3 regions of the Peribacillus sp. NJ4 genome follow, and region 2 is predicted to be linked to each of the others. Evidence: predicted binding sites of a transcription regulator. Region 2 holds the regulator's gene; each other region holds the start of a gene.

Region 1 (7,441 bases), on a different contig from region 2:
TTATTCCAAACATAGCAATGTAGAGTGAAATATGGCGGGCCCCCTTCAAGTAGGGGGCCCGCCTTTTTTTCTGTAGGCCATCAATAAAAAGTTAAACCTCGTGAAATAAAAATGCCCTTTACTCCCAATGACGGGGAATAAAGGGCATGTACCGCGGACATGTAAATGCATGTCACGACTATAATAAATTAATAAGCCAAGCTGAATAGGGCTTTGATGTGTGATAGATAGCGAATATTACTTGCTTCTTTCATCAAAGTAGCGGGCAGACCTTTTAGGGAAGTGTTATTGGCTCCAACAGTTGCCACCGCATCCTTACGGCCAAGGCTCGCAAGTGTACCTGAGTTTACAGGTGAAAATTCTTCGAGTTTCTTGCCTTCAAACGCTGCATATAGGTTGTATCCAACAAGCTCACCCATTTGCCAAGCATTTTGTGCAGTAGGAGCGTATGGACGTCCGCCTTCTGGAGGGAAAGCAAGGGCACTGTCCCCGACGACGAATACATCATTATGGGATTTGGATTGCAAATACTCATTGACGGCCGCTTTGCCGCGATCCACTTCAAGGCCTGATTCGCCTACGATAGGAAGGGCTGCAACTCCGCCTGTCCAAACAAGCGTATTGGCAACGATAGTTTGTCCATCTTTTAATTCGATTTGGTTTCCTTTAACACCCGTAACAGGCAGACCTGTCAAGAATTCAACGCCGCGTGCTTCCAAGCTTGTCATGGCACGTTCGATTAAGTGATCAGGCAGGACCGGAAGGATTTTTGGACCAGCTTCCACAAGCTTGATTTTCAAGTCCTTGAAGTCCACTCCGAACTTTTTGGCGATTTTAGGGAAATGATCCACGATTTCACCGATTAACTCGACGCCCGTCAAGCCGCCGCCGCCGATCACGATCGTTGCGTCCGCTTCATTATTCGTTTGTGCATATTCACGGATGCGATCTTCGATATGTTTGTAAATCTTGTTTGCATCATTTACGGATTTCAAGACCATGCTGTTTTCCTCAAGTCCCGGAATGCCGAAGAATCCTGTTTGGCTTCCCAAAGCAACAACCAGGGCATCATAAGATAAAGTGGAGCCATTGGAAAGCTTCACTTCTTTTTTATCGACTGAGAAAGACTCCACTTTTGAAATGGCAAGGTCGATATCTTTTCCTTTGAAAAGTTTTTCTAAAGGAATGGAAACAGCTTGTTCAGAAATGGATCCGCCTGCAAGACGGTGCAATTCGGTGATGATTTGGTGCGTTGGAAATTGGTTCACCACTGTAACCTGCACTTCATCCTTCTTGTAATATTCACGTACGGATAAGGCAGATAGTAATCCAGCATAACCTGCACCTAAGATGACGATTTGTTTTGACATAGTTAATCCCCCGTCCTTACTGATTGAAAGTTTATCAAATTATTTTTGGTTTTTACGTTCTGAAGAGACTTCAAGAAAAGCTTGGGCGAAACGGAAAAGCTTTTGCGCTTGCGGGTCTTTCATCATTCTTAACAGACCAAAAAGACCGATCACATCATTATTCACTTCAGCGCGATCCTTAGCTTCGATGGAAGTGGCCGCAAGCCCTTTCACTGAATCCACCACAGGTCCTGCGATCTCCGAAATGGCGCTGACCGTATCATTTTTCAAAACATCATCAGTCGCTACTGATTGAGCAAAATCATAAGACTTTGTTAAAATATTCACTATCTCAGTCAGCTTTGGTAACTGCTCAACTAAAGTGTTCAAAGATTCCTGAACCTCAGGCTTTAATAATTGGTCCAGTACATCTAATTGTTTTTGGCGGTCATTAAGTTGTTCAGTCTGTGATTGGGTAATCGTTTCTGACATATCCAATTCTCCTTTACAATAAGCATTTTGTTAATATAATTAGAAAAACTTGTAAAATATTGCACAAAGTGCAACACGAAAAAAATACTTTTAAAAATTAAATAAAAGCTATCCTTTAGTATATCCTTTTAGCTTCATGAAAACAGCTGATTTTTTAAAAATATCCATAAAATAAGCTTTTCCTTCATATTTAAAGGATCTAACCTAATGGAAGGTCTTATGTATGGCCTGAAATTTTTCACTAAAATAGACCATTTTGTAAAGTGTCTATCATCGTCGCCAGTCATACATATTTCCATCTTTATTTGCCATCCTAAATGATGGAGGTGAATATTGTGACTGATTCAGAATCTAAACTTGTAGAAGAGAATAATGATGAGAAGCATAATAAACTGGTTGGCAATATGGAATATACGAAAGCGCAACTATTGGAAGGCATGAATGGAATTTCTGAAGTTTACCTCAAAAACAGTGAGGAAGGCACATCGGAAACATCTGATAAATAATAATTTCGTAAGCATAGCGAACCGGTTATGCTTACTTAGTGTTGCTCATTTTTATAAAAAAACTCCTTAATCCTCACTATGCAGCTGTTCGGATATTCTGAAAGTTAACTCGACTTTATGGTGAATTGACTCTAGAAATTCTACTCTCCATCGCCCTAAAATGGACTCGGTGAATTAAATGATTAATCTATAAATAACTGTCGAATCTAATGGACTTCGCCAGCCAGCGAAGCTAAACCTAGATCAAAAACCAGTTCTATCAATTATATCTAATTGATAGAACTGGTTTTTTTATTTCATCATTCATCTTGTTCCGTTTTTGGCCTTCGGAACCTCAGACTGTATACAATTTGGACGTTGATTTCCGCTCCAGGCACTCGCTTTCCGCGGGCGGTCCGGGAGCCTCCTCGGCTTGCGCCTGCGGGGTCTCCCTAGACGCGCTTTTCCCGCAGGAGTCTCGCACCTTCCTCTCCAATCAACGTTGCTACAATAGTTAGATATACCCTAGGAGTTGAAGGTGTTGCTTTTGGTCATTGGTTCGGAATTATTTGATGAAAGATACGTTTTCCGCCCCCTTTCTCCTACTCCTACAGTCTTTTCAAATAGAACCGTGTGAATGAGTGTAAGCCAACCGCTGGATTTTCTTATTCATTCGGATAAGAGCCATTCTTAATGAAAACCCATCAGTTCCTTCACATGTTTACAATTTTCTTCGGAAGTGAGCATTTCCAAGAGCGTGAAGGCAACATCGAATGCTGTTGAAGGATTGTAGGATGTAATGATATTATCAGTGACGACAATCGGTTCATTAACGACAATCGCACCATAATCTTTTAGCTGACCCTGTCTCTTACTAGTCGGATGGTTGTACGTAGTGGCTTTTCTTCCATTCAATATCCCGCTTTTTCCTAATGGGAGAGAACCTACACAAATCGTTGCTATGATTTTGTTCTTATTGTGAAAATACTTTATAACATCAAGAAACCTCTGATCATATGCATCATCATAGAAACCGGCTTCTTCAAAGCCTCCTGGAATGGCCAAAGCATCGAAGTCATCAAGATTTACTTGATCGATGGTAAATTCGGGCTGCACGATGAAATTCCATGTGCATTTCAATTGTTCATGAAGTCCCACCGTAACTAGATCAGTGGTACCATCACCCTCCAATTTATTCCACCCCAATACATCTGTAAACACACTTGCTTCAACCGCTTCGAATCCATTGGAAAGCAGCATCAATACTTTTTTCATAGCAGTATCCCCTTAAATTTATTTGTATTAATTATATAAAAATGAAATTCCCCATTACATACGATTAATTACGTATTCAATACATTTCTATTTATTTTATAATGTATTTAGATGATTTTTATTAATAATGAAAAGTGAGGGCGATTGAGTTGGATCGAACGGATAAAAAGATACTTTCCCTGCTGGAGAATAATGGGCGCATGTCAATGAAGGAACTGGCACATGAAGTTTCCTTGACAGCTCCAGCCACTAAAGAACGTGTTAATAAATTGGAGGAAAGCGGAGTGATAAAAGGATATAAAACGGATATATCCCTTGAAAAACTTGATAGGAGCATCACAGCTTTCATTTTATTCGAAACGGATCGATGTAAAGACTTTTATAATTTTAGCTTAAGTCATCCAGACGTTCTGGAGTGCCACCGGTTAGCCGGACAATACAGTTATCTTATTAAAATAAGTACATTTTCCATGGAAACACTGGAAGAATTCGTCGATGAAGCCATCAAATACGGGAAATCTTCCACCCATCTGATTTTTTCTTCAGCAACGAAGAATGTCTTTTCAGGCGAGGATGTAACCCAGCTTTAATTATATGCCTGCCATATCTCTAATATTTTAGCAGGAAAAAACTCCACCAATATAGAAAGTAATTAGTAACAAAAGTCACAGTTGAAAGTTACTAAAAGGGAGTGGAGACTAATGAGTTTTGTTTATGAGGAAGAAAAAATAATGGAATTCTTTTTGCAGAATAAAAGTGAGTTTGAAGAATATCTTTTATCGGAAGCTGTCAATGTCAGGGATAAGATTGAAGAAATTCTGCTGATTGGAAATGTCGACCTTTTGAATAATGCTCATAAACTCATCCGTTATATAGTGGAACAGAATGAAGTGGATATGATTGCCTTTGCCGAACAAGAGGGAGTTACGTGGGCAACCCACTCCTTGACGCTTTCATTCAAGCTGGAATGGATTCAGGCCATCCGCCGAACACTTTGGACCTTTCTTTATAAGTTCGAAAGTGCAAAAGTAGTGTTTAGTGAATCCAAAACCTTTTTTGAATTAGAGAAAAAAGTGAATGAAAAGGTTGATGTATTTCTTAAATCCTTTTTCGTCAGTTACTCCGATTACAAAGACAAATTGATTCTGGCCCAGCAAAACTTGGTGGAAAATCTGTCCGTCCCGATTATTCCAATCACTTCCACCACCTGCGTCCTTCCTTTAATTGGGACAATCGATGATTCACGTATACGGATAATCGAGGAAAAGGTATTGCTGGAGATAGGTAAACTACGGATACAGACCTTAATCTTGGATTTATCCGGTATCATTGAAATGGAGGTTGAAATCATTAATGATTTATTGAAAATCCTCGATGGAACGGCAATGATGGGGTGTAAAGCTGTAGTGACTGGTTTACGCCCTGAAGTGGTTACCAAAATGATCCGTTCAGGGGTTCAAATCGAAAGTAGAGCAGAGACAAAGGGGACGCTGCAGCAGGCCTTGAAAGACTACCTTGTAGTTACCTAAATCGGAAGTCGCCATGATTTGGTGACTTTTTCTTGTGGGTAATTTGGTATATTAAGAAAATCAATTCGCTGTTTTTTTCGACTCGAATAAGTAAATGGAATCGGGGAACGGATGCTTCGAAGCAATTGAACGTTGATTTCAGCGGATTGCTGAAATCAACTGGAATTTTTTTTAGAAAAAACTGTAGGCAAACAGAATTTTCTTCGAATTTGTCTACAGTCTTGAACCCTCACTTCAGCAGTGAATAGACATATGTATCATGAGGGACACCATTTTGGTATATATAACTCCTTAATATTCCTTCCTGGATGAAGCCCAGCTTAACCAATAGATCACTGGATGGCTGGTTTTCCAGAAAAACAACCGCGCCGATGCGAGTTAAGTCAAGGTCGTTGAAGCCGTAAGCGATAATTTCTTTAAGAGCCTCTGAAGCAAATCCTTTGCGCCAATGTGCAGGATGGATTTCATAACCGATTTCGGCCCGTCTGTATTTGGGACTGTGGGCATGAAAACCTATTGTACCAATCAATTCTTGCGTATCCATGCGTTCAATTCCCCATCGAATCGCTCGTTTTTCAAGATAGTTTTTCGCAAAAGTTACCACAATATCCTGCGCCTGCCCGACAGTTTCCAATGAATCCTGACCATAAAAGCGGGTAACTTCATCTTTTGATAAACATTGGAAAAGGGCTTCCGCATCACTTTCACGAATTTCCCTTAATCGTAACCTTTCCGTGTTCAATACAGGAAACATATTATTCCCTCCACATATATCAGTTTTCTATCTATTCGGTCTCAACGATGGTTTTTCCTTTATTATGAAGTGCCTATTTTGCCGGTATTTTCGGTGATAATCGGACAAGCTAACATTAGAAAACGTAATAAATAGCATTATGAAGGGGAGATGCATCATGGGTAAAAAACATCGCAACCGTACCGGTTCACCGAAAAAGAATAACCATATTCCGAAAGCGGACATCATTGCAGAACATGAAGCACACGGTAAGGAATATTCTGCGAATAAACGAAAGAACGGCCCTGGTTCCAATACCGATTGATGGGTCAAACTTAGGGACCGCTCTAGCCTTTAAGGGCAGGGCGGTTTTTTGTGTTTCTTGCCATCAAGGGGTTCATCCTATATCTTTAAGATTGTAAAGAACCATTGAAGGGAGTTAGGATGATGAAAGCACTTGTCTTTGATAATTTCGGCGGACCGGAAATCCTGTCTGTAAGGGAAATTGCAGAACCTGAACATTCAAAATCAGCCGTGATCGTTCGAATGAAAGCAATCGGATTGAATTTTGCTGATGTATATAGAAGGAAAGGGAATTATCACTTGGTGGGTGATCCTCCATTTATTCTAGGTTATGAAGGGGCGGGGGTCATCGAATATGTCGGGGAAGATGTTCATCATGTGAAAGCAGGTGATCGTGTAGGATTTGCTGATGTTCCCCATGCCAATGCGGAGCTGGTTTCAGTTCCAGCGGATAAACTATTACCGCTGCCTGAGGGCATTTCCTTTGAAACGGCCGCTTCCGTTTTACTTCAAGGATTGACTGCGCAATATTTAACTCATGACAGTTATCCAGTAAAAGAAGGGGAAACCATTCTGGTCCATGCAGCTGCAGGCGGAGTCGGTCAATTACTGACACAGATGATCAGGATGAAGGGCTGTCAGGTCATTGGATTGACTTCATCAAATGATAAAGCGTCTGTTGCCAAACAAGCGGGTGCCGATCATGTTTTCCTTTACGGATCCGACTGGGTGAATTCCATTAAGGGTGTAACCGGCGGGAAAGGCGTTAATGTCGTTTATGAATCAGTAGGACAAACTTTGCTGGATAGTTTCGAGGCGACCAAGACTGGTGGAACAGTCGTTTTCTTTGGAATGGCGGGCGGAGATCCAGAGAAAATCGATCCGAGAATGTTGATGGATACATCCAAAGCATTGATAGGTGGAGACCTCTGGAACGTCTTGACTACCCATGAAGAACGGAAAAGAAGGACCGCAGAGTTGTTTGAATGGATCATGTCAGGGAAAATCCTCATTGAAAAACCGACTCTTTTTTCGTTGGAAAATGGGGCGGATGCACATAGACTTCTTGAAAGCCGGAAAAGTACGGGGAAGATATTATTAATACCATAAAACGTATGAGGGTCATCCATTCAAATGGGGGCCTTTTTTCATTCCTTTCTTAAATGGGCCCGCCACATTCAACTCCTTGTTCATACTGATGATCAGAATCTTTTTCAGTTCCTTTATATAGACCTTTCCTTAGACCCTTGGATAACTCATTTATAAATGCCCTTG
Region 2 (7,441 bases):
GTTTCTTCTAACTGAACACGGATTTGGTTTACACGAGCTTGAATTTGAGCTGTATTTCCAGCACCTTCAACGATCGTTGTATTTTCTTTTGTAACAACCACTTTAGACGCACGGCCTAATGAATCGATTGTTGCAGATTTAAGGTCAAGACCGATTTCTTCAGTGATTACTTCGCCGCCTGTAAGAGCTGCGATGTCTTCAAGCATTGCTTTACGACGGTCACCGAATCCAGGAGCTTTAACCGCAACTGCGTTGAATGTTCCACGAAGTTTATTCACAACAAGAGTTGCAAGCGCTTCGCCTTCTACATCTTCAGCAATCAATAATAGCGGTTTCCCTTGTTGAACAACTTGCTCAAGTACAGGAAGGATTTCTTGGATATTCGTGATTTTTTTATCTGTGATCAAGATGTATGGATTTTCTAGGACAGCTTCCATTTTATCTGAATCAGTAACCATGTATGGAGATGCATATCCACGATCGAACTGCATACCTTCTACAACGTCCAATTCAGTAGTGAAACCTTTTGACTCTTCGATTGTGATGACGCCGTCGTTACCAACGCGCTCCATTGCTTCAGCAATCAGTTGGCCCACTTCTTCATCAGCTGAAGAGATGGCAGCAACTTGTGCAATCGATTCTTTGTTTTCAACAGGTTGGGAAATGGCTTTCAATTCTGCAATTGCAGTATTGACCGCTTTCTCGATTCCTTTACGGATACCCATTGGGTTAGCACCAGCTGTTACGTTTTTAAGACCTTCACGGATCATGGCTTGTGCAAGAACCGTTGCAGTAGTTGTACCGTCACCAGCTACGTCGTTTGTTTTGCTTGCTACTTCAGCAACCAATTTCGCACCCATGTTTTCGAATGCATCTTCGAGTTCGATTTCTTTAGCGATCGTCACACCGTCATTAGTGATAAGCGGTGAACCGAATTTTTTCTCAAGAACCACGTTACGACCTTTTGGTCCAAGCGTTACTTTAACTGCATCTGCAAGTGCGTCCACACCACGAAGCATGGAGCGGCGTGCTTCTTCACTAAATTTAATTTCTTTAGCCATTTATAAGTACCTCCCTAAAATTTAAGAAAATTTTCGTTCAGTTAAGTATGATGTATAATTAGCCGATTACAGCTAGAATGTCGCTTTCACGTAAAATTAAGTATTCAGTATCTTCGTATTTAACTTCAGTACCTGCATATTTTGAGAAGATAATTAGATCGCCTTGGGCAACCTCTAAAGCAACACGTTCGCCATTTTCAAGGACACGGCCAGTACCAACAGCTACTACCTTACCTTCTTGTGGCTTTTCTTTTGCAGTATCAGGAAGAACAATACCGCTTGCAGTTTTTTCTTCAGATTGAACTAGTTCAATAATAACGCGATCACCTAATGGTTTTAACAAGTGAAACAACCTCCTCATATTCTCTTGATAATTTGTTTCATGATTATTAGCACTCTTCATCATCGAGTGCTAACACATTTATAATATTAAATAAACCGAGCCTTTTTTGCAAGTATCTTATCGAAAATTTTTTATTAATTTCTGATAAATTACGGGTATACTACTTTAGCATAATGATTCTTTTAACAAAGTGACTGAAATGTTTGATTAGGGGTACCTTTAAGTGGTGTTATGCTTCAATATTTGATACCATTTTGGAGTATGCGTTTATTGATTGTCCCCATATTTGGAACGTTCTAAGCGAAATGGGTGACAAAATAAAAGGAGTTTTCATTTTTGAAAAAAGAATATTGGTTCGTCATCATCACTTACATTGCCATGCAATTATCCAGTATCGTTGGGGTACCCATTTTCATGTTGATCGGGTCTTCAATTGGAATGCCTGCTGATGAACTCCAAGTGAAGTCTGCAGCATACTGGATCGTATTCAGCTTTCTCGTTGCTCTATCCTTGATTCTTTTTTTAATAAGAAAAGATATGAGGGAAAAGGTGGACACAAGGAATCAAGATTCTATTCCCATGTCCATATTATGGGCAATAGCAGGAGTGTTCATGGCTCTTTTTGCGCAAAGCATTGCCGGGAGCATTGAACAGATGCTTGGAGTGGAGCCTGAATCTGAAAATACGCAGCAGCTCATTTCACTCATTTACCAAGTCCCCATGGTCATTTTCGTCACTTCAGTAATTGGACCTATATTGGAAGAAATCATTTTCCGGAAAATCATTTTCGGATCACTTCATAAACGCTTTAACTTCTTTATTTCAGCTTTACTCAGTTCAGTTATTTTCGGCTTGGCGCATGGTGAATTGGAACATCTTCTTTTATATTCGGCAATGGGCTTCACCTTTGCTTTCCTTTATGCGAAAACGGGCCGCATCCTCGTGTCCATTAGCGCTCATGTTGCGATGAATACGCTTGTTATCATCCTTCAAGTGGTATATCGGAAAGATATTGAGAAGATGATAGATACTGCACAGGCATTCATCGGAGGTTTATTATGAAACGTCAATCACCATTATTCATGGGCATCATCTATGCAGGCTTAGGAGCTCTTTTTACCGCTATCGCGATTCAAACCGTCAGTTCTACAGGATGGGGAATCTTTGCCTACATACTTGTACTGATCGCGACCCTGGACTTTGGATCGGGATTACGCATGATCATGCTTCACTTTAAGATTAAAGCCGCCCAAAAAAATAAGAAAAAATAAAAAACGCTGCTATAACGCAGCGTTTTTTTCATTCCTCCAATGCAGCTTCTTCCATTACAGGATAATGTTTCAGAAAATAGATGAGCGACTGAAGCTCCACAGCCAGGTCAATATGATGAACCCTTATGGATGGAGGTACTGTCAGCCGTGCAGGTGTGAAATTCAATATTCCTTTTATATCGGCTTTGACTAGACGATCGGTTATCGTCTGGGCTACCTGGGCAGGCACTGTCAAAATAGCCGCAGTAATATTATTTTCCTGCAATAGTGTATCGATTTGATCCATATGGTAGATTGGCACATCAGCTATTTGCTTGCCGACCTTATCTTCAGAGACTTCGAATGCCATTTCAATCTTCGTATTATTATTTTTCATGAAATTGTAATTTAAAAAAGCGGTCCCTAAATTTCCTACCCCGATTAAAGCGACTTTTGTCAATTCATCCTGATCTAGTGTTTTTCTAAAGAAGGATAATAAATAATTGACATTGTAGCCGTAGCCTTTTTTCCCAAGCGCGCCAAAGTAGGAAAAATCACGGCGAATGGTAGCAGAATCCACTTTTACGGCTTCGCTTAGCTCTGCCGAGGAAACTCTTTGTTTGCCTGAGGAATGTAAGTTTTTTAAAAATCGATAATACAATGGCAACCTTTTGGCTGTTGCCTGCGGTATCTTTGGGTCATGGTTCATCATTCTTCCCCGCCTTCACACATGCTTTTCAACTTAATCTCTATCTGTTTGTTTTACTTGTCTTTTATAATCGTTGCTAGAAACTCCGCCTGTTTTCTCCACTAAGAATGTAGGCCCGATTACCATTCCCTTATCAATGGCCTTACACATGTCATAAATAGTCAAGGCAGTCACGGATGCAGCTGTTAACGCTTCCATTTCCACACCTGTACTCCCTTTTGTCTTAGCTTCCGTTTCAATCCTAAGCCTATATCCTTGATCTTCCTTTTCCCAATCAAAGGCTATATTGACCCCTTGCAGAGCAATGGGGTGGCACATCGGAATTATATTGGATGTATTCTTGCTGGCCATTATTCCTGCAACTTGTGCAACAGCCAGTACATCACCCTTTTTCATTTTCTGGTTCGTGACCAATTCATATATTTCATCGTTCAATAAAATGCTCGATTGAGCTATAGCCGTCCGGGTTGTTTCAGGCTTAGCACTCACATCAACCATTTTGGCCCTGCCTTGCTCATTAAAATGCGTTAAGTCTCCCATTTAAGTAACCCCTCCTAAATCATACACTATTATTCCACTTTATGTAACAGCTTGTTTTAGCTTGGAACCAAGCTGTTGCCGATAATAACTAAAATAAGTTACACTAACAATAATCAATTGAGGTGAAATCTATGATTTTATTACAAATCAATCAACTATCGAAATATTATGGAGCTGAACTTATTTTATCAAATATGAAGCTCGAAGTTCAAAATAAAGATCGAATTGCACTTGTTGGCCGTAATGGCGCCGGGAAATCCACTCTGCTAAAAATCATAGCCGGGCAAATTTCCCATGATGGCGGTGAAATAATCAAACCAAAAGGCGTCACCATCGGCTATATGGCCCAGGATACGGGACTGGAATCCGAACTTACCATTTGGGATGAGATGCTGACAGTATTCAAGGACCTTATAGAGCAAGAAAAAGAACTGCGTCGCCTTGAGGCCGATATAGCCAGACCTGACATCTTTGAAAACGAAGTAATTTACCAAAAAGTGTTGAATGAATATGACACTTTGATGGTAGCATTCAAAGAGAAGGGCGGTTATCAATATGAAGCGGATATCCGTTCCGTATTGCATGGACTTCAGTTTGCTGACTTTGACTATTCTACCCCAATTTCCACTTTAAGCGGTGGGCAAAAAACTAGACTCGCTTTAGGGAAACTGCTTTTAAGGAAACCGGATATATTGATTCTGGATGAGCCAACGAACCATTTGGATATCGAAACCCTCTCTTGGCTTGAGCAATATTTACAAGGCTACCAAGGAGCTGTTCTTATTGTTTCCCATGACCGCTATTTTCTAGATAAAGTCGTAAACCAGGTATATGAAATTTCCCGGAACAACATGAAAAAATACTATGGTAATTATAGTTCTTACCTAGAAGGCAAAGCGGAAGATTATGAGCGGGACATGAAGCTTTTCGAGAAACAACAAGGGGAAATCGAAAAGCTTCGCGACTTTGTCCAACGCAATATCACAAGGGCTTCCACCACGAAAAGAGCACAAAGCAGACGCAAACAGCTCGAAAAGATGGATGTTTTGGACAAGCCGCAAGGTGATGAAAAATCCGCAAATTTTTCATTCCAGATTGAAAAGCAAAGCGGAAATGAAGTGCTTCACCTTCAGGACTTGGCTATCGGCTACGAAGGGGAAATGGTATCAAAAAATATAAATTCCCGGATGACAAAAGGAGAGAGCATAGCTCTTGTTGGCCCAAATGGCGTTGGAAAATCAACGTTATTGAAAACGATCATCTCTAGACTGCCTGTACTTTCCGGGGATTTCCGTTTCGGAACGAACGTCGAAGTCAGTTACTACGATCAGGAACAGGCTAACCTTGTTTCCAATAAACGCGTACTCAATGAATTATGGGATGACTATCCCCTTAAACCGGAAAAGGACATACGCACCGTACTCGGTAATTTCCTTTTTAGCGGGGACGATGTTTTAAAAACCGTTTCCACACTAAGCGGCGGCGAAAAGGCCCGGCTTGCTCTAGCCAAAATGATGATGGAAAAAGGGAACTTTTTAATTCTTGATGAACCAACGAACCATTTAGACCTCGATAGTAAATTGGTGCTTGAAAACGCATTGATCGATTATCCGGGAACTATTCTTTTCGTTTCACATGACCGTTATTTCATTAATCGGATAGCAACGAAAGTGATCGAGCTCTCCAAAGACGGCAACGAAGAATTCCTCGGTGATTATGATTACTATGTGGAGAAGAAACAGGAGCAAGCGGAAATCAAAGCACTTGAAGAGGAAAATCAAGCGAAAACCTTAGATGTATTCGTAGAAAAAACAAATTATAAAATCGATAAAGAAGCAAAAAAAGCTGAACGTCAGCGAAAACGGCGCATTGAGGATATCGAGGCTGCCATGGAGCTTCTTGAAACCGAAATAAACGAGTATAATGAACTACTTTGTGACCCAAATGTTTTCCAAGATCATGAGAAAGTAATGGAAGTCCAAACAAAGCTTGATAAAGCACAGGAAAAATTAGACCGGCTTCTCGAAGAATGGGCTGAGCTGGAAGAATGACAATTGACCGAGTCAAATGACTCGGTCTTTTCTTTTTCAGGTAAAATGTTTCGGAAAGTTATCCACAAACTTGTTAACAAATCACTTACCGTTTACTAGGGATTAATTTGAGTTATGCACATTATCCACAGAAACATATCCACTTATCCACAAAACCACCCATTTATACACATCCAGTATGATTGTCAAAAAAACTTTATCCACAGAATATTCTATTTTTTTATTAAAGACGATAAAAAGGCAGGATGCCGAAGTTCGGAATCCTGCCTTCTCGTCAATCAAAATGCTTCTATATCCAATCCAGGATTTCCGTTCAAATCCAATCCAGAGCGCTTTCCTTTTTCAAACATGACACTGCCAGCAGCACCGATCATGGCCGCATTGTCCGTACAAAGGTAGAGGGGCGGAATCGATATATCCATAGGTAAATCCTTAAAAGCTTCCGTTAACGCTTCCCTCAGGCCTTTATTTGCGGCAACTCCTCCCGCAAGCAGTACCTGCTTCACATTATATTCCTTTGCAGCCTTTACAGCTTTCATTACAAGCACTTCTATAACGCTTGCTTGGAAACTTGCCGCTAGATCTTTAGGTTCAATTTCTTCCCCGCGCTGTTCTGCATTATGCAAAGTGTTGATTACTGCTGATTTCAACCCACTGAAAGAAAAGTCATAGCTGCCATCCAACCATGCCCGGGGCAGTTTCAAAGTTGGTGAGCCTTCTTGCGCAAGCCTATCTATATGCGGTCCACCAGGATAAGGGAGCCCCAAAGTTCGAGCCACTTTATCATACGCCTCTCCTGCTGCATCATCCCGCGTCTCCCCTATCACCTTGAAAGAACCCGGTTCTTCTAAAAGCACCAATTCCGTATGACCTCCCGAAACGACTAAAGAAAGGGCAGGATATTGGATTTCCTGAATAAGTCTATTTGCATAGATATGGCCCGCAATATGATGCGTACCAACAATCGGGATTCCATGTGCGAAAGCTACAGCCTTAGCTGCATTCACGCCTATTAATAGTGCCCCTACAAGTCCGGGGCCTTCTGTAACGGCAATGGCATCCAAATCTTCATATGTCACACCTGCCTGGAGCAGTGCCTCTTCAAGAACAATCGTAATTTGCTCTACATGGTGACGGGAAGCTATTTCGGGCACGACACCGCCAAAACGTTTATGGCTTTCTATTTGTGAAGCCACGACATTGCTCAGTATTTCTGTTCCATTTTTTATGACAGCTGCAGCAGTTTCGTCGCAGCTGGTTTCAATTCCTAATATAAGTTGATCTGTTTTCATGAAAAATTCACCCACATAACATAAGCATCTTCTTGATTATCTGTATAATAATTTTTCCGGATTCCACCCATTTGGAAACCTAGTTTTTCGTAAAGTGAGATGGCGACTGCATTACTGACACGAACCTCAAGCGTCATCCTCACCACACCCATCGCAATGGAGATTTCAATCATCTTCCTGAGCAAGGCTTCTCCA
Region 3 (7,441 bases), on a different contig from region 2:
ATAAACTGGGATTTGCCGAAGGACATTGAAAATATAACCATCACAGGGGTAACCGATAATTCTAAAGAAATTAAAAATGGATACCTTTTTGTTGCCGTAAACGGATATAAGGCCGATGGCCATAATTACATTAAAGATGCAATTCGTCTAGGAGCATCGGTTGTAATAGGCGAACGTGATATTAAGGGATTGGATGTTCCTTATCTACGTGTGGGGAACAGTCGAAAAGCATTAGGAACAATCGCGAAAGGGTTTTACGGGGATCCCAGCAATCAAAAAATAATGATAGGAATTACGGGTACAAATGGAAAAACCACAACAAGCTATATGCTTCAACAAATATTAGAAGAGAATGGGGTAACCTGTTCCGTCATTGGTACGATACAGCATATTATCAATGGAAACAAAGTCGATTCCCATAATACGACTCCAGGTACCATGGAATTGAATTCCTTGCTGGCTGCAAGTAAGGACATGGTTGTCATTATGGAAGTGTCTTCGCATGGTTTAGCTCAATATCGTTTGGAAGGAATTGAATTTGATTTCTGTGTCTTCACGAATTTATATCATGACCATCTCGACTTCCACGGTACGATGGAGGATTATTTCCTGGCTAAATTACTGCTTTTTGAAAAATTGAAACCCAATGGTCTTGCGATTATTAATGGGGATAATTTCTGGGGAGAAAAACTACAAGAATACTTGCGGGAGAAAAATGTCAGAACCTATGTATTTGGAAAATCCAATCGCTTCGATTTAACGATCACCAATTATAATACCGCAACGAACCCCTTTATTTTATTGAATGAGCATCATGACTTTGTGAAAATTGAATTACCATTACCTGGACTTCATAATTTATATAATGCAACCGCAGCGTATTCCGTAGCGAAGATGTTTCCGATTAAAAAAGAGGAAATTCTCACCTCACTAAAACTATTTTCTGGTGTGCCAGGAAGATTTGAAATGTATAAGAAGGAAGATGGACCGACAATAGTCATCGATTATGCTCATACTGCTGATGCCATTCATCACATGCTTCAAACTGCCAAAGAATGCGGGGCGGAAAAGATTTTTCATATCTTTGGATTCCGAGGTGGTCGAGATACAACCAAAAGGGCAGAAATGGTTAAAGTATCATCGGAATATAGTGATGTATCGATTTTGACGATGGATGATTTGAATTCGGAGGGAATTGATGTGATGGAATCGTCACTCAATAAACTGCAAAGCGATTACTCTTCTGGTAATGGGAAGGTTATTCCAGATAGGACTTTTGCCATCCAGGAGGCGATACACGCAGGTAAGGAAGGTGATTGGATTATCATTACAGGAAAAGGAATAGAGAGGTATGAACAAAATTTCGGATTGCCTACTATATCTGACAAAGAAACGGTATTATATCTACAAAATAAAGACCAAGGAGATTTTATCGGTTATTTTGATCAATAATTTGATACTAACGAATGCTTTCCATTTCCATTCGAAAGCCATTTTATATTTGATTGGCCAGTTAAATGGTGATAATTAACATTGTATGAAATGAGGATTTCCGGTAATATAATAATACAAGCTGCACTGTTCGTAATGATAATAAAGTTTTAACCTTTAAGCTGTAATAGGGAGTTTTATATTGAAATAGGAATGTTATGCCTCGTCACTGACTTGGACAACAGGATTGTTTCTGCAAACACCCACTTTGAGGAGTGGTGGTTTAAAACTTTCTTACTGGATACGGCAATGGCGGCTTACATCTTTAATATTGAAACCGGTCTCGCTTCGAAGCCGGTTTTTTGGTTTTTCCAATAATGCACTAAAGGAATTGCATGTACCGCTTTATAGCCTGAAAAAACAAACCGAAAAGCACTTTTGAAGAAAATGCCATTGTTCATAGATTTGGAGACATCACTCTTGCTTTGTATAGCGGTTGGCATAACTTGAGGCAACGAAGGCATTGGGCTTAATTTTCGGTTCCACTCCCATGGATTCCATCCTAGCTACCATTTCATTTACAAACTCACTGGTCTTGTTCCGCTTTCCAATCCCTATATCAATATGGCCTTCCATGATGAACGTTGCCCCTTGATATACGGCAGGCAGGACAATATCGATTAACTGATTTTTCCTTTCCTCCGTAAACATGGATACAATCTCCTCAGTTAACGACAATTCTTTGGAAATTCGCTCATGTAAATGCAGCATCCTTCTAGGAATCATCACTTTTCTTATACAACCCCATACACCATTCCCGACCTGCCGTATTACGATGCCTGTAATGAAAACCGTATGTTTTTTATGTACTTGCGAATCTGTACCGACCATTAATCGAAAGTTACCGGATGGATTTAATTTCATGAATTCTACAATATGAACGAATACCTCTTCGAATGACATGTTTTTATCTTGAAGATTTTGAAATGGAATGTTATGAATTGAATTTTGCTTCATATTATTGCACCAAACCTTTCCCCGGATATAATCTGATTATTAAATTTCTACATGCCGCTCATAACATATCATATGAAGGAGGTCCTTGTTTCGTGCCGTGGGAAGAACCCGCCGTTAAATGAAGATGGTCGTCATTTGAGGGTATTTCAACAATGAGCTGTATTTATGATTGCTAAATCTTGTACATATGTAATGTTAGCCATATAAGAATGAGGAGTTTGTAACGAAGAGAAGCCTATGTATTAGGCTTCTCTTTTTTTGTAAGGAGAATATTACGAAAAAGCTTATTGGAGTATTCGATTGGTGTACCTCGTCTTTAACTGAAAAATACATAAAGCTTGTGATTTTATATCACCAAGAAACCACAATATCATTCAATTCCTATGGCAGAGTTATATTTATAGAAGAAAACCTAATGAAATTATTAAAATTTTAACAAATAACCAATATAAAGTACTCAAATTTTATAACTTTCAAAAAAAGTGTGTAATGTTTTCTCACATAAACAAAGAATTCTCGCTTTTATAAGAGTAAAATAAACGAATATTCAATTAATAAAGCATAGGAGAGATGAAAATGAAAATAACTGAATTGAAAAAAAGCGGTCATGCTCCGTCATTATTAGCTTCATTCCTTTATTTTGATATTAGTTTTATGATTTGGGTATTATTAGGTGCACTCGGTGTCTATATTACAAAGGATTTCGGGCTTTCGCCAGCTGAAAAAGGTTTGATTGTAGCTATTCCGATTTTGGGAGGCTCGTTTTTCCGGATCGTTCTTGGTTTTTTGACTGATCGCATCGGTCCACGGAAAACCTCGATCGGCGGGATGCTTGTTACGATGATTCCACTTTTTTGGGGATGGTTATTCGGAGAAAGTTTAGCGGAGCTCTATTTAATTGGGATTTTACTAGGAGTGGCTGGCGCAAGTTTTGCTGCAGCACTTCCAATGGCTAGTCGCTGGTATCCCCCTCATTTGCAGGGGCTTGCGATGGGCATTGCGGGAGCCGGTAACAGTGGAACTCTGTTTGCGACCCTGTTTGGACCGCGTATCGCAGAGTCAATTGGCTGGCATAATGTTATGGGGTTAGCTTTGATTCCATTAACCATCGTGTTTGTCATTTATATTTTAATCGCAAAAGACGCACCATCTCAACCGCCTGCAAAACCGCTCAAGGAATATTTCACAGTATTTAAAATAGCAGATACATGGTATTTCTGTATTCTCTACAGTGTGACTTTTGGGGGGTTTGTTGGGTTCACTAGCTTTTTAAGCATCTTTTTTGTTGATGAATATGGGTTAACACGAATAAGGGCAGGGGAATTTGTTACATTATGTGTCATCGCCGGAAGTTTCTTTCGTCCCGTCGGAGGCTTTATTGCCGATAAAATAGGTGGAGTTAAACTGCTAATGTTTTTATTTATTGGTCTAACATTATGTATGTTCGGTATTAGTTTTCTTTATTCTTTTTCTACCGTTATGATTTTACTGTTTATCGGAATGTTATTTCTCGGTATGGGTAACGGGGCTGTCTTTCAGTTAGTTCCACAGCGATTTTCTAAAGAAATTGGTTTCATTACAGGAATTGTAGGAGCTGCCGGAGGCGTTGGCGGATTCTTGGTTCCAAACATACTAGGAACGTTGAAACAGATAACTGGGACATACGCTACAGGATTTTTAGTATTTTCCGTAATTGGAATCGTGACGTTACTGATCCTGGTTCTAGCTCAGCTTTCATGGAGAAAAACGTGGGTACTCGGAAAGAATTCAGTTAAGATTTAGAACCATGTTTTTATTGGCTTATTTCATTACTTGTTTTTTGGGGGGATAAAATGTATAAACAAAAACTGGTCTTAATTGGGAACGGAATGGCGGGATTGCGCTGCGTTGAGGCAATCATAATGAATGATCCGAATGCTTTCGAGATTACTATTTTCGGAAGTGAACCACACGTTAACTATAATCGAATCTTATTGTCGACTGTGCTTCAAGGAAACACTTCGTTTGAAGATATCGCGATAAATGAACGAAACTGGTATACGAAGCATAATATCCAATTGTTCACGGGTGAAACGGTCGTGAAAATCGATAAAGAGACTCAAAAGATAAAAACAGACAAAAGAAGGGAAGTTTACTACGATAAGCTCATAATTGCTACAGGTTCTGTCCCATTTATTCTTCCTGTTACCGGTGTTGATAAAGAAGGGGTTATTGCATTTCGGACGATTGAAGATTGCCAAAAGATGATTGAAACTTCACGGAAGTATAAAAAGGCAGTCGTCATTGGAGGCGGTTTATTAGGTTTAGAAGCAGCGAGAGGGCTGTTAAACCTTGGCATGGAAGTGAATGTTGTTCATATTGCTGAACACTTAATGGAAAGGCAGCTTGATTCAACGGCATCCATATTACTGCAAAAAGAGTTGGAAAACCAGGGAATGCACTTTCTTTTACAAAAGGAAACACAGGAGATAATCGGTAACGAGCGTGTAGAACGTGTCCGTTTTAAGGATGGAATGGAGCTGGAAGCCGATTTAGTCGTTATGGCTGCGGGAGTCAGACCGAATATTCAGTTGGCCAAAGAAAGTGGAATTGATATAAATCGTGCCATTATTGTAAACGACTATTTAGAAACAAGCGTCGCTAATATTTATGCGGTTGGTGAATGTGCTGAACATCAAGGCATTGTCTATGGACTGGTGAAACCACTATATGAACAGGGGGAAGTGCTGGCAAAGCACATTTGTGAGATGAAATGCCAGGGATACCAAGGATCTGTTCTTTCGACCCAGTTGAAAGTATCAGGTGTTGAGTTATTCTCTGTTGGGGATTTCCTAGGTGATGAAACAACGAAATCAATCACAACCTTTGATGAATTAGATGGTATTTATAAAAAGGTGGTCTTTCAAGGAAGAAAAATCATCGGTGCAGTGCTGTATGGAGATACAAAGGCCAGCACACGATTACTTGATATGATTTTAAAGAGACAAGAAGTATCATCGGAGGAAAAGGGTGCATTGTTCCAAACACCTGGTACGACTGAGGGACTAATCGCTTCAATGGCAAATCATGATATCATTTGCAATTGTAACGCTGTTTCAAAAGGGGCAATTATTGATGCCGTTCAAAATAAAGGATTAACAACAGTGGAACAAGTAAAACAATGTACAAAGGCTTCCGGTTCTTGCGGTGGGTGTAAGCCGGCAGTGACCGAGCTTTTGGCATATATTCAAAGTAATCTTTCTGATGAGGCTAATGTACAAAAGGTAATGTGCCCATGTACGACATTAACGGAAGATGAAGTCGTGTATCAAATGCAGCTCCAAGACTTAACATCTGTTCAAGCTGTGATGGATGTTCTGGAATGGGGAAATAGCGAGGGTTGTTCAATATGCAGGCCAGCCCTGAGCTATTATTTAGGAATGATTCATCCAGAGTATGAGACCAGACAGCAAACTCTTTTCATAAACGACCAAAAGAATGCAACAGTTCAAAGCGATAACCATTACTCTGTTATCCCACAAATGTACGGCGGTATGACGAATGCGGAAGACTTGCGAAAAATTGCAAATGTTGCTGATAAATATGATATATCGCAGGTGGCAATAACAAGTGAACAAAGGATTCATTTAATGGGTGTAAAAAAAGAAGATCTCCCAGGTGTTTGGGCTGATTTAGACATGCCATTAAGTTCGAAATATGGCAATACCGTTCAAAACGTCAAAACATGTATCGGGGAACATGTTTGCCAATGTGACAAACAGCAATCCCTTTCACTTGCTGTAGACTTGGAAAAAAGATTTGAGCATCTATTAACACCTTACCGCATTAAGATGGGCATATCTGCTTGTATGCATAATGGTGCAGGATCAACAACGAAAGATATAGGTGTTATGGGTGTTGACAGGGGCTGGGAAATCTATGTAGGGGGAAGCAGCGGGCGTAATGTGCGTGCCGGTGAACTGTTATGTGTAGCCGGGACAAATGAAGAAGCAATTGAAATCATCATCGGCTTTATTCAATATTATCGTGAAACGGCTAATTACTTAGAAAGGACTTGGCAATGGATTGAACGAGTGGGTTTAATTCATGTAAGGGAAGTATTGTTTGATAAGGAACTTAGTCAGCAACTTTCTCAACGATTGGAAATGGCGTAGCTCAGGGAAAGACCTAAAGTGGCAAGTACCTTTTGATGCTTCTAAGAGATACGAGTAAATGCTTGTAACATGAATACGATCCAAAGAAATCCATGAGCAAAGGGTGAGGAGCTTGACTGAATTATTATTAAAGTATTTCCGCATGAAGCAACAGGAGGTCCAATCAGAAAAAAGGTATGATACACAATGTCCATTTTGCAGCATGCAATGTAAGATGCAGCTCTTGGAACAAACAATAGTCACAAGAAAAAAGTATATGACGATCGGAAAAGATAATCCAACCTCAGAGGGGCGCTTATGCATTAAAGGTATGAATGCACACCAACATGCTTTGCATAACGATCGAATTAAATACCCATTATTAAAAAAAGATGGGAAATTTGTTCGCATTTCTTGGGAGGAAGCATTAAACCACATTAAGGAGAATTTCGCTAAGATTCAAACGGAGGATGGTGTAAATGCATTATCTGTTTACGGGAGTGCCTCCATATCAAATGAAGAAGCATACTTGCTTGGAAAATTTGCAAGAGTAGCTTTAAAAACAAAGTATATAGATTATAATGGGCGTTTGTGCATGTCTGCAGCTGCTTCGGCAGCAAGCCAAACATTTGGTATGGATAGGGGCCTAACCAACAGCTTGTCAGAGGTTCCGTTCACGAAGTGTATTATTTTGGCAGGCACAAATATTGCGGAATGCCAGCCAACAATCATGCCGTACTTTGAGAAAGCAAAAGAAAACGGGGCGTATATAATTGCTGTGGATCCCCGAGAAACTGCAACAACGAAAATGGCTGACTTACATCTAAAAGTAAAACCAGGAATGGATGCCGCCTTGGCAA

Evidence for each region. The regulator Rex, encoded in region 2, represses fermentation and respiration genes when NADH is low (regulators of the CRP and FNR family bind a similar motif). The targets are predictions, from matches to a motif close to TTGTGAAATATTTCACAA.
Region 1: QUF94_RS05280 (helical membrane plugin domain-containing protein) is a predicted target of Rex. The motif match lies at 1,891-1,908, and genes of this name have one in related genera.
Region 3: QUF94_RS13730 (nitrate/nitrite transporter) is a predicted target of Rex. The motif match lies at 2,870-2,887, and genes of this name have one in related genera.

What each region holds. Positions count from the first base shown of each region.
Region 1 covers NZ_JAUCFQ010000001.1:1,038,384-1,045,824, forward strand. The annotation lists gene hxlB (6-phospho-3-hexuloisomerase) at 1-28, shown strand, start outside; gene QUF94_RS05275 (NAD(P)/FAD-dependent oxidoreductase) at 189-1,370, opposite strand; gene QUF94_RS05280 (helical membrane plugin domain-containing protein) at 1,410-1,841, opposite strand; gene QUF94_RS05285 (hypothetical protein) at 2,177-2,347, shown strand; gene QUF94_RS05290 (DJ-1/PfpI family protein) at 3,017-3,601, opposite strand; gene QUF94_RS05295 (Lrp/AsnC family transcriptional regulator) at 3,736-4,191, shown strand; gene QUF94_RS05300 (STAS domain-containing protein) at 4,303-5,130, shown strand; gene QUF94_RS05305 (GNAT family N-acetyltransferase) at 5,360-5,884, opposite strand; gene QUF94_RS05310 (hypothetical protein) at 6,042-6,188, shown strand; gene QUF94_RS05315 (quinone oxidoreductase family protein) at 6,311-7,276, shown strand.
Region 2 covers NZ_JAUCFQ010000006.1:208,656-216,096, reverse strand. The annotation lists gene groL (chaperonin GroEL) at 1-1,061, opposite strand, end outside; gene groES (co-chaperone GroES) at 1,120-1,404, opposite strand; gene QUF94_RS27185 (CPBP family intramembrane glutamic endopeptidase) at 1,741-2,466, shown strand; gene QUF94_RS27180 (YdiK family protein) at 2,463-2,675, shown strand; gene QUF94_RS27175 (redox-sensing transcriptional repressor Rex) at 2,704-3,366, opposite strand; gene moaC (cyclic pyranopterin monophosphate synthase MoaC) at 3,397-3,903, opposite strand; gene QUF94_RS27165 (ABC transporter ATP-binding protein) at 4,035-5,954, shown strand; gene tsaD (tRNA (adenosine(37)-N6)-threonylcarbamoyltransferase complex transferase subunit TsaD) at 6,233-7,246, opposite strand; gene rimI (ribosomal protein S18-alanine N-acetyltransferase) at 7,243-7,441, opposite strand, start outside.
Region 3 covers NZ_JAUCFQ010000001.1:2,746,315-2,753,755, forward strand. The annotation lists gene QUF94_RS13715 (UDP-N-acetylmuramoyl-L-alanyl-D-glutamate--2,6-diaminopimelate ligase) at 1-1,452, shown strand, start outside; RNA gene ssrS (6S RNA) at 1,568-1,754, shown strand; gene QUF94_RS13725 (ribonuclease H-like YkuK family protein) at 1,906-2,448, opposite strand; gene QUF94_RS13730 (nitrate/nitrite transporter) at 3,025-4,230, shown strand; gene nirB (nitrite reductase large subunit NirB) at 4,281-6,602, shown strand; gene nasC (assimilatory nitrate reductase catalytic subunit NasC) at 6,715-7,441, shown strand, end outside.